One region of the Pseudomonas sp. M20 genome, then DNA from elsewhere that is predicted to be linked to it. Evidence: predicted binding sites of a transcription regulator. Region 1 holds the regulator's gene; the other holds the start of a gene.

Region 1 (6,083 bases):
CCTCCTCGACCACCGCAGCGCTGGTCATGGGTGACGCGCTGGCTGTAGCACTGCTGGAAGCACGCGGTTTCACCGCCGAAGATTTCGCGTTCTCACACCCGGGTGGTGCTCTTGGTCGTCGCCTGTTGCTGAAGGTGGAAAACGTCATGCACGCCGGGCAGGAATTGCCGCAAGTACAACGCGGCACGTTGCTCAAAGACGCATTGATGGAAATGACTCGTAAAGGTCTGGGCATGACCGTCATCCTTGAAACTGACGGTAAACTGGCTGGAATCTTCACTGACGGCGACTTGCGCCGCACGCTGGATCGCAGTATCGACATTCGCAGCGCCACCATCGACCAGGTAATGACGGCCCACGGCAAGACTGCACGGCCAGAGATGCTGGCCGCCGAAGCCCTGAAAATCATGGAAGATCACCGAATCAACGCACTGGTTGTTGTGGACGAAGAGGATCGCCCGGTCGGCGCCTTCAACCTCTCCGATCTGCTGCGCGCAGGAGTCATGTAATGAGTAACGATCTGCTGCAACGCGGCAAAGCGATCAAACTGGCGGTTTTCGACGTCGACGGCGTCCTCACCGACGGGCGCCTGTATTTCCTTGAAGACGGCAGCGAATTCAAGACCTTCAATACCCTCGACGGACAAGGCATCAAAATGCTGATGAACGCTGGCGTGCAGACCGCTATCATCAGCGGCCGCAAGACCCCGGTGGTCGAGCGTCGAGCGAAAAATCTGGGGATTCCCCACCTGTTTCAGGGCCGTGAAGACAAATTGGTTGTTCTCGACGGTCTTCTTGAGCAACTGGGCCTAAGCTACGAAGAGGTCGCCTATCTGGGCGATGACCTGCCCGACCTGCCGGTGATCCGCCGCGTTGGCCTGGGCATGGCGGTGGCCAACGCTGCCGATTTCGTCCGCGAACACGCCCATGGTGTAACCCGAGCCCGTGGTGGCGAAGGTGCCGCCCGCGAATTCTGCGAATTGATCCTGCGCGCCCAGGGCCGCCTTGATGCGGCCAATGCCGCGTACCTGTGAGCCAAACCATGTTCAGCAAAAAATTTCGCAACTTCCTGCTGTTCGGCTGCATCGCGGCGATATTCGCCGCGGTTGGCTACTGGAACATCAGCCCGGAACGCTTCCTCGACAAGCCACCGGTCACCTCGGTCGAAACACCTATCGACTGGTATGCAACCAACACGCATACCCTGCAATATTTGCCGGACGGCAAAGTGCAGTACGAAATGACTTCCGACAAGGCCGAGCACGTCAAGGCTACCGATGTCACCCTGGTCACAAAGCCGGACCTGAACATGTATCGCGGCACCGACTTCCCTTGGCACGTGACCAGCGAACGCGGCGAAGTGAACTCGGGCGGTACCGAAGTTGAACTGATCGATTCGGTACGCGTACAGCGCACCGATGAGAAAAAACGCGGCACTCTGATCACCAGCACCCGCATGACCGTGTTCCCGCAGCAAGAATATGCGCAGACCGAGCAACCCGTTAGAATCGAGGGTGCTGGCGGTGTATCGACTGGCGTCGGAATGAAAGCGTACCTGAAGGAAAGCAGGATACACCTGCAATCGAACGTAAGAGGACAGTATGAGGCTCGTTAAAACCCTCCCTATTTTGCTCAGTCTGGGCGCAGCACTGGGAAGCGTGAGCGCCTGGGCTCTGCCGAACGATCAGCAGCAACCTATCCGCATTCAGGCCGACGACGCCCAACTGGATGACAAGAACGGCATCGCCACCTATAAAGGTGATGTGATCATTACCCAGGGTTCGATGATCGTTAAAGGCAACACGGTGACCATCACCCGTACGCCGGCTGGCGATATCGACGTCGTGACGTCGGTGGGCAACCTCGCCTACTTCGAACAGCTGCAGACTCAAGGTGATGCCAAGCCTGTACAGGGCTGGGGCGTAACGATCCAGTACCACGCTGCGCAAAACCGCGTCGTGCTGATCGACAAGGCCAAGGTGGTCGACAAGGACAACAACACGACGCAAGGCGAGAAAATCGTCTATGACACCGTGAAGAAACTGGCCAGCGCCGGTCGCGCTACCGGCAGCAAGGTCACCGAAGCGCGTCCGCGCATCGATATGGTGATCCAGCCGAAGAAGAAAACCGACGAGAAAACCCAGTAATGGCAACTCTGAAAGCTCAGCACCTGGCCAAGGCCTATAAAAGCCGCCAGGTCGTGCGTGATGTCAGCCTGTCGATCGACAGCGGCCAGATCGTCGGCCTGCTCGGCCCGAACGGCGCCGGCAAGACGACCTGCTTCTACATGATCGTCGGCCTGGTACAGGCCGATCAGGGCCGCGTGCTGATCGATGACCTGGACGTCAGCCACCAGCCGATGCACGGTCGTGCCAAGGCCGGGATCGGCTATCTGCCGCAAGAAGCGTCGATCTTCCGCAAACTGTCGGTGGCCGACAACATCATGGCCATACTCGAGACCCGCCAGGAGCTCGACAAGGCCGGCCGTCGCAAAGAGCTGGAAAGCCTGCTGCAGGAATTCCACATCAGTCACATCCGCGACAACCTCGGCATGAGCCTGTCCGGTGGTGAACGCCGCCGGGTGGAGATCGCTCGCGCGCTGGCAACGGCACCGAAATTCATCCTGCTCGACGAACCGTTCGCCGGTGTCGATCCGATCTCGGTCGGCGATATCAAGCAGATCATCCACCACCTCAAGGCCAAGGGCATCGGTGTACTGATCACCGACCACAACGTCCGTGAGACGCTGGACATCTGCGAAACCGCTTACATCGTCAACGACGGTCAGTTGATTGCCGAGGGCGATGCAGAAACCATCCTGGCCAACGATCTGGTCAAGGAAGTGTATCTGGGCCACGAGTTTCGCCTGTAAGCGCAACAGTGCCCGGTGCGCCGCCCGGGCGCTGTATCGATTCAAGCAGGATTTAATACGCTTTAATTGTTACAGCGCTCTAGGCAAACACTTCAGTTTCAGGCATATAATTTGCTTAAGTTTGGCGCTCCGGCGCCCTGTAGTGGATGGCGCATAGCGCCGGCGAATAAGGTGTTAAGCCCCTGCCATGAAACCATCGCTAGTCTTGAGAATGGGCCAGCAGCTGACGATGACACCGCAGCTGCAACAGGCCATCCGTCTGCTCCAATTGTCGACCCTGGATCTGCAACAGGAAATCCAGGAGGCGCTGGAATCCAATCCGATGCTCGAACGCCAGGAAGAAGGCGAAGACTTCGACAATTCCGACCCCATGGCCGACAACGCCGAACAGAAGCCCAACACCGAGATTCAGGAACCCTCCTATCAGGAAACCGCCCCGACGGTCGACAATCTCGAGGATGGCGAATGGAACGAGCGTATTCCCAACGAACTTCCGGTCGACACCGCCTGGGAGGACGTCTACCAGACCAGCGCCAGCAGCCTGCCCAGCAGCGATGATGACGAGTGGGACTTCACCACCCGCACTTCCGCCGGCGAGAGCTTGCAAAGCCACCTGCTGTGGCAACTGAACCTTGCACCGATGTCCGACACCGATCGCCTGATCGCGGTCACCCTGATCGACTGCATCAACAATCAGGGCTACCTCGACGAAACTCTCGAAGAGATCCTCGAGGCGTTCGACCCGGAACTGGACATCGAACTGGACGAAATCGAAGCCGTCCTGCACCGCATTCAACAATTTGAACCAGCCGGTATCGGCGCCCGCAACCTCGGCGAATGCCTGCTGCTGCAATTGCGCCAGTTGCCTGCCAAGACCCCGTGGCTGGCGGAAGCGAAACGTCTGGTCACCGACTACATTGACCTGCTCGGTGGCCGCGACTACAGCCAGTTGATGCGCCGCATGAAGCTCAAGGAAGACGAGCTGCGCCAGGTCATCGAGTTGGTGCAGAGCCTTAATCCACGCCCGGGTTCGCAAATCGAATCCACCGAAGCCGAGTACGTCGTCCCTGACGTTATCGTACGCAAGGATAACGAACGCTGGCTGGTCGAGCTCAATCAGGAGTCGGTGCCACGCCTGCGCGTCAACGCGCAGTACGCCGGTTTCGTCCGTCGTGCCGACACCAGCGCCGACAACACCTTCATGCGCAATCAGTTGCAGGAAGCTCGCTGGTTCATCAAGAGCCTGCAGAGCCGCAACGAAACCCTGATGAAAGTAGCCACCCAGATCGTCGAGCATCAGCGCGGTTTTCTGGAGTACGGCGACGAAGCCATGAAGCCGTTGGTCCTGCACGATATCGCTGAGGCGGTCGGCATGCACGAATCGACAATTTCCCGGGTGACCACGCAAAAATTCATGCATACCCCACGCGGTATTTATGAACTGAAATACTTTTTCTCCAGCCACGTCAGCACCTCCGAAGGCGGCGAATGCTCGTCCACGGCGATCCGCGCGATCATCAAAAAACTGGTTGCCGCGGAAAATCAGAAAAAGCCGTTGAGTGACAGCAAGATCGCTGGTTTACTGGAGGCACAAGGCATTCAGGTGGCTCGCCGCACCGTCGCCAAGTACCGCGAATCCCTCGGGATCGCGCCTTCGAGCGAACGCAAGCGGTTGATGTAAGCCACGTTACAGCGTTCCAGTGGCAGGCTATCCAGCCTGCCGCTTTATGCACTGGCAACGAAGGAGAAGCTGTATGCAAGTCAACATCAGTGGACACCAACTGGAAGTGACCGAACCTCTGCGCACCTACATCAACGAAAAACTCGACCGATTAGAGCGCCATTTCGACAAGATCACCAACGTGCAAGTCACGATGTGCGTCGAAAAGCTGAAGCAGAAAATCGAAGCCACCTTGCATATTCCCGGCGGAGAAGTGGTTGCCAATGCCGAGCATGACGACATGTATGCCGCCATTGACCTACTGACCGACAAGCTGGATCGCCAACTCAAAAAGCATAAGGAAAAGACCCAAAGCCTCCTCCAGGGCGCGACAGGTCGATAACCCCCCATTCCATGATCCGACTTGAAAGTATCCTGACCCCCGGCCGTTCCCTCGTGAACGTGCCGGGCGGCAGTAAAAAGAAAGCCCTCGAACAAATTGCCAACCTGATCGCCCGCGAAGTGCCGGCTCTGGAGATGCAAGATGTCTTCGAGGCGTTGATTGCCCGTGAAAAACTCGGTTCCACCGGTTTTGGCAACGGCATCGCCATTCCTCACTGCCGCCTCAAGGGTTGCCAGTCGCCTATCAGCGCCTTGATGCATCTTGAAGCGCCTATTGATTTCGACGCCATCGACGGTGCGCCGGTTGACCTGCTGTTCGTATTGCTGGTCCCGGAAGCCGCCACCGATGCGCATCTGGAGTTGCTACGTCAGATCGCCAGCATGCTGGATCGTAAGGAAGTGCGCGAAAAGCTGCGTAGCGCACCGAGTAGCGAAGCCTTGTATCAGGTCGTCCTGAGCGAGCAGAACGGGCATTAATCATGCGTTTGATCATCGTCAGCGGCCGCTCCGGCTCGGGTAAAAGTACGGCTCTGGATGTCCTTGAGGACAACGGCTATTACTGCATCGACAACCTGCCCGCAGGCTTGCTGCCGGAACTGGCCGAACGTGCGCTGATTCATACTGAGCTGGCGCAACCGCTGGTGGCCGTGTCGATCGATGCGCGTAACCTGCCGAGTCATCTGACGCGCTTTCCCGAGCTGCTCGAAGATGTCCGCGCCAAGCACATCCAGTGCGATGTCCTGTATCTGGACGCCGACGAAGAAACCCTGCTCAAGCGTTTCTCCGAAACCCGCCGTCGCCACCCGCTGAGCAACGCCAATCGCTCGCTGGCCGAGGCGATCCAGGATGAAACCGCCCTGCTCGGCCCGATTGCCGACCTCGCGGACCTGAAGATCAACACCACCAATCTGAACCTGTATCAGCTGCGCGACTCGATCAAGCTGCGCCTGCTGAACCAGCCGGAGCCGGGCACGGCGTTTCTGGTGGAGTCATTCGGCTTCAAACGCGGCATGCCGGTAGACGCGGATCTGGTATTCGATGTGCGCTGCCTGCCCAATCCGTACTGGAAGCCGGAGCTGCGTGCGCAATCGGGTCTCGATGCGCCGGTGGCGGAATATCTGGCGGCGCAGCCGGAGGTCGAAGAAATGTT
Region 2 (6,083 bases), 770 kb from region 1:
GACCTGCACTCCATACGAACCAAGGTTGCGAGAAGCAACGCTGAATGACCGCAAGGATTTGCGGCGTTAAATGCACGTCTCCTCTTTGCGCCAATGCTTGAAGGTGTCTCTGGTAAGTCCAGCCTAAGCCTCCACCTACGAACACGGAGTAGATATTCGAGACTTTGACTGAGTAGCTGACCTGCGCAGCCTGTTGATCGGTGATGGTGATGGTTGCCCCACCGTTGCCCATTCCTGTTACCTTGCCGCCGGCGTCAACTGCCGCGACGGCTGGATTCGAGGACCTGTATGTATAGGGCGCAATACCCCCGGCAGCCTCGCGGATCTTAGTGTTACCAATGGCATCAACACCGTTGAGGTTTGGACAGTAACCACTTCTTACCATCACGCCATCCAGCTCCATCAGCGTCGTGTCGACTGAAAGTTGCTGGGGACTCACCGTCAGCAATCGCACGTTGGAATAAACCGAGGTCGGGTGGTACAGCGATTTAGCATACAAGCGGTGACCGCCGACTGTGACGGTGATGGTGTGCTGCCATGACCTGTCAATTGGACTGGCGGTCACTTTGCCTTTGGACTCTGCGCTCGGGCCCCTACCGTCGAAAATTTCGATCTCCTTCCCTTCGCTGGCTGTGCCCTTGAGTATTAACGTGGTGCTGGTGGTGCTGGCACCCTCCGGCACTTCTTTATTGTTGGCGTCCAATACGTTGGTTAGCGTCGGGGCCGGCAATTTCTCTTTCAGACGAATGTTCACCGTCTCGTTCGGCGATTCGCCAAATTGTCCCAGTTGATCAGTTACCTCGAAATTGACGTTTATCTCGCCGTCAACAACGTTCTCAAAATCAGCTGTATACAGCGTCTTGCTCACTGGTGCCGAGGGATCCATAACGTCCACCGTGAACGTCGCGATGCCTAGCTTCAATATCACTTGATCGAAAGGTTCTTTGGTCGTGTAGCGCATTTCGAACGTGACACCGTTTTGTGCCAAGTCAGGGGTAATGCCATTGGCGATCACCTCGGAAGGAATAATCAGCTTGAAATTGGCATGGGGGGGCAGGTGGTACAGCACCGACGATATTTCCGATTTTTCTTTATTGCCGCTGAGCCGTTCAACAACGTAGTGCAGCTTGTTGATGCCGTTTACGAACTTGGATTTCGGGGCGTACAGCGCGACTCGTTTATTTTCCTCGCCGGGCTCGACAGTGTGACTGTCCACGGGCGTCGCCCCATCATTGATAAACAATGCGACTGAATTGTACTCGGCCAGTGCTGCCACGCCTCGATTTAGTAGTTCAGTCCACGGATCAACCACACACCGCACGCGTTCAGGTGTGCCGGTGAAGAGGCGTCTCGGAACGCCGCCGTGAGCAAGTCCGGACGGCCTCACCGGTGTCAACCAGCCGGGTATGAATACCGGGAACAACTTGAATACTTCAATCAGATCGTCGGATTGGATATCAATGGTCGAGTGAGTGTCCATGACGCGCTCCTGACCCGTGACAGGCCGGCATGTGGGTGAAGCGCTATCACACAATGGTTTGTGAATTTTGCCCACTGTCATATCTGACAGGTAGATGCTTGTTTCAGACGAGTGGTCGAGACTCGGCGGCGCGCTCAAGTTTCGTTCGACGTGCCGGCCCTTCCCTTGAAAGCGGAAAGAGTCGAGTTACCAGGCTCAAACGTAAAACGCGCCGCCCCGGTTGATTAGGAGCGGCGGGTTTTGACTGTCCGCAGTTGGGGGTTGCCTGTAGATAGGCCATCGCGAGCAGGCAGTGGCACCAAACAACTCGACCGGCCCGCATCACCGCGGCAACTCCAGATTATCCATCACCCGATTCACCGCCAGTTCGCCGAGCATGATCAATTGCGCGATCCCCAACAATGTCCTGCGCTGCGACGCGGGTATGAGGTGGGCGAAGTCATGGGCGATGGTTCTGGCTGAGGCGAGTGTTTCGCTGGCATCGGCCAGCAGCTCTTCATTTTTGAAGTCCGCGGTGACGGCGTACATCCGGCGGGTTTTACGCGGTGGTGGCGTGGAGCCGGGCGGGCAGAGGTAGTGATCGAGGGCGCGGTCGGCGGCGTCGTGGAGTTTGCTGGAGTCGAGGGAATCGTAGGGGGAGGTGGGGTCGGTTGCGGGTGGGTTGGGGGTTGGTTTGATCATGGTTGAAGCCTCTAGAGTAGTGAAGCTGCCACCGTTCGCTGCTAACGAAGGAGGTGGCGGCCGTACGCGGGTTAGCAGACCAGGACTCTAGAACCCGGCGCACCGAAGTGCCCCACGCAAAGCCGCCATAACGGCAACGGACTTCATGCGTCTAGAGATAACCCGGGCTGCTAAACCCGGTCGCTGATTTGTCAGCGACCGGACCACAATATAACCCGACCCCAAAGCGCACAAGCCGGCGGATTCTGGCTTGGCTGTAGGCATTGGCGCAAGGATTTGTAGCCTTGAGACCGTGTCTTGAGGTGTCTTTTAAACAGCTTCGTTTAAATCGAAAAATTTGTGCCGGACATAAGGGCCTCTTCGCGAGCAGGTTCGCTCCCACAAGAGACTGCATTCCAAATGTGAGAGTGAAATGCACACCAAATGTAGGAGTGAGCCTGCTCGCGATAGCGGAGTGTCAGTTGACGAATTTTTTGGATGACACACCGCTATCGCGAGCAGGCTCACTCCTACAGTGTTCGCGTACACCTTCCTCTCTGTTTCAATCAATCGCAAAAGTTGGAAAGCTTCTTGCAGTACCCGCCGTGAGCCCGCTCTGGGCGTCAAAAGTTTGCTTTAAAGGAACGGGGAAAACCGGTGGATCGCTCTCAGTTATTCAACACTGCTCGCACAAACGTTGCCGACCTCAGTCGAGGCAATCTGGGCGTGCCGTTGTTGCTGCTGGTGATGCTGGCGATGATGATGTTGCCGGTGCCGCCGTTCCTGCTCGACGTGTTCTTCACCTTCAACATTGCCTTGTCGATTGTCGTCCTGCTGGTCTGCGTGTATGCGCTGCGACCGCTGGATTTCGCCGTGTTCCCGACGATTCTGCTGGTTGCGACGTTGCTGCGGCTGGCGTTGAACGTGGCCTCGACGCGGGTGGTCATGCTCCACGGTCAGGACGGCCACGCCGCTGCCGGTAAGGTGATTCAGGCCTTCGGTGAGGTGGTGATCGGCGGTAACTACGTGGTTGGTATCGTGGTTTTCGCGATCCTGATGATCATCAACTTCGTCGTGGTGACCAAGGGTGCCGGGCGGATTTCCGAGGTGAGCGCGCGGTTCACCCTCGATGCGATGCCCGGCAAACAAATGGCGATCGACGCCGACCTCAACGCCGGTCTGATCGACCAGAACCAGGCCAAGATGCGCCGTCAGGAAGTCGCCCAAGAGGCTGAGTTCTACGGTTCGATGGACGGTGCCAGCAAGTTCGTCCGTGGTGACGCCATCGCGGGCCTGCTGATTCTGTTCATCAACCTGATCGGCGGCATGGCCGTGGGTATCTTCCAGCATGGCATGACGTTCGGTGATGCCGGCCGGGTTTATGCCTTGCTGACCATCGGTGACGGTTTAGTGGCGCAATTGCCATCACTGCTGTTATCGACAGCGGCAGCGATCATGGTGACCCGTGCTTCCGGTTCGGAAGACATGGGCAAGCAGATCAATCGCCAGATGTTCGCCTCGCCGAAAGCGCTGGCGGTGGCTGCAGGTTTGATGGCGGTCATGGGGCTGGTGCCGGGCATGCCGCACTTCTCGTTCCTGAGCATGGCCGCGCTGGCCGCTGGCGGCGCGTACCTGTTCTGGAAAAAACAGAATGTGGCCAAGGTCGTAGCGTTGGAAGAGGTCAAGCGCCAGCAGGAACTGCTGCCGTCGCCGGCCCGCGCCATGGAAACCAAAGAGCTCGGCTGGGACGATGTGACGCCCATCGACATGATCGGCCTGGAAGTCGGCTATCGCCTGATTCCGCTGGTGGACCGCAACCAGGGCGGACAATTGCTGGCGCGGATCAAGGGCGTACGAAAGAAGCTCTCGCAGGATCTGGGCTTCCTCATGCCGACCGTGCACATCCGCGACAACCTCGATCTGGCGCCAAGCGCCTATCGCCTGACCCTGATGGGCGTGATTCTCGCCGAAGCCGAGATCTACCCGGATCGCGAACTGGCGATCAACCCGGGCCAGGTCTACGGCACACTCAACGGTATCAACGCCAAAGATCCGGCTTTCGGCCTGGAGGCGGTGTGGATCGAAATCAGCCAGCGTGCGCAGGCACAATCCCTCGGTTACACGGTGGTGGACGCCAGCACCGTGGTCGCGACTCACTTGAACCAGATTCTATACAAGCACTCCAGCGAGCTGATCGGCCACGAAGAAGTGCAGCAACTCATGCAATTGCTGGCCAAGAGCTCGCCGAAACTGGCAGAAGAGCTGGTGCCGGGCGTGGTCACGTTGTCGCAGTTGCTCAAGGTGCTGCAAGCGCTGCTCGCCGAACACGTGCCGGTGCGCGATATCCGCAGCATTGCCGAAGCCATCGCCAACAACGCCGCGAAGAGTCAAGATACCGCCGCGTTGGTGGCCGCTGTACGGGTCGGCGTATCCCGCGCCATCGTCCAAAGCATTGTAGGCACTGAGTCGGAGCTGCCTGTGATCACCTTGGAACCAAGGTTGGAACAAATATTGCTCAATAGTCTGCAGAAGGCAGGACAAGGCTCGGAAGAGGGCGTTCTGCTGGAGCCAAGCATGGCCGAGAAGCTGCAGCGTTCGCTCATCGAAGCGGCGCAGCGTCAGGAAATGCAAGGTCAGCCGGTGATCCTTTTGGTCGCTGGCCCGATCCGCGCGATGCTCTCGCGCTTTGGCCGCCTCGCAGTCCCTGGATTGCATGTGCTGGCCTACCAGGAAATACCGGACAACAAGCAAGTGACCATCGTTGCGACAGTAGGGCCCAACGGCTGAGGTAGTGGTTTATGCAAGTTAAGCGTTTCTTTGCCGCCGATATGCGTCAGGCCATGAAGCTGGTTCGTGATGAGCTGGGCGCTGATGCCGCCATCATTGGCAACCGCCGCATTGCTGGCGGTGTCGAGCTGACGGCGGCACTGGATTACAAATTGTCGGCGCTGGCGCCACGGGTTCCGAACATGGAACTCGAAGACGAGCTGCGCAAGACTCAGTCGCGCATCGTCACCGCCCAGGCCGAACTGAGCCTGCGTGGCGAAGCCGACGGCAACAGCAATCGCCAGATCTTCGCAGGGCTGCCGTTGACCGCTGGCCTGCCGCTGACTGCCGCTGAACCGCTGAGCGAGCCGACTTACGCTGCTCCAGCGCGTCCGGCCCCGGCGCCTGCGCAGTCTTCCGGCGGCGTTGATCCGCGTGCCCTGGATTCGATGCGTTTCGAATTGAACAGCCTGCGCGAGCTGATGGAAGTTCAGCTCGGCACTCTGGCCTGGAATCAGCTGCAAGGCAGCCGTCCGGCGCAAGCCAATCTGTATCGTCGTCTGCAACGTATCGGTCTGTCCGGCCCGTTGTCGCGCGATCTGCTGGCGATGATCACTGATATCGAAGAACCGCGTCAGGCTTGGCGCATGTTGCTCGCGCACCTGGCGCGGATGATTGCCGTACCGGAAGTCGAGCCGTTGGAAGAGGGCGGTGTGATTGCCATGGTCGGCCCTGCCGGCATGGGCAAGACCACCACGCTGGCCAAGCTCGCCGCGCGCTACGTGCTGAAATACGGCGCGCAGAATGTCGCGCTGGTGAGCATGGACAGTTTCCGCATCGGTGCGCAGGAACAACTGAAGACGCTGGGCCGCATTCTCAATGTGCCGGTGACCCACGTCGATCCGGGCCAATCGTTGGTGCAGGCGCTGGATCCACTGCTGCGCAAACGCGTGGTATTGATCGATACTGCCGGCCTGCAAGCCAGCGATCCGGCGCTGCGCATGCAGCTGGAAAGTCTGGCCGGGCGTGGCATTCGTTCAAAAAATTATCTGGTCTTGGCAACCACCAGCCAGAAACAGGTTCTAACCGCCGCTTATCACAGTTACAAGCGTTGCGGGCTAGCCGGCTGCATCCTGACTAAACTGGATGAAACGGCCAGCCTTGGCGAAGTGTTGAG

What was found. Region 1 encodes sigma-54, which starts transcription at its own class of promoters, with help from an activator protein. Its sites were predicted from a motif close to ANTGGCATNNANNTTGCTNT; they were not measured.
Region 2: a site for sigma-54 is predicted at 2,678-2,697, ahead of flhA (flagellar biosynthesis protein FlhA). Genes of this name have one in related genera too.

Annotation. Positions count from the first base shown of each region.
Region 1 covers NZ_CP173611.1:4,675,779-4,681,861, forward strand. Annotated here, with positions in the region: gene ACI514_RS20870 (KpsF/GutQ family sugar-phosphate isomerase) at 1-509, shown strand, start outside; gene ACI514_RS20875 (HAD family hydrolase) at 509-1,033, shown strand; gene lptC (LPS export ABC transporter periplasmic protein LptC) at 1,042-1,614, shown strand; gene lptA (lipopolysaccharide transport periplasmic protein LptA) at 1,601-2,146, shown strand; gene lptB (LPS export ABC transporter ATP-binding protein) at 2,146-2,871, shown strand; gene ACI514_RS20895 (RNA polymerase factor sigma-54) at 3,059-4,552, shown strand; gene hpf (ribosome hibernation-promoting factor, HPF/YfiA family) at 4,626-4,934, shown strand; gene ptsN (PTS IIA-like nitrogen regulatory protein PtsN) at 4,946-5,410, shown strand; gene rapZ (RNase adapter RapZ) at 5,413-6,083, shown strand, end outside.
Region 2 covers NZ_CP173611.1:3,907,522-3,913,604, reverse strand. Annotated here, with positions in the region: gene ACI514_RS17325 (Ig-like domain-containing protein) at 1-1,480, opposite strand, end outside; gene ACI514_RS17320 (DUF6124 family protein) at 1,802-2,161, opposite strand; gene flhA (flagellar biosynthesis protein FlhA) at 2,798-4,927, shown strand; gene flhF (flagellar biosynthesis protein FlhF) at 4,939-6,083, shown strand, end outside.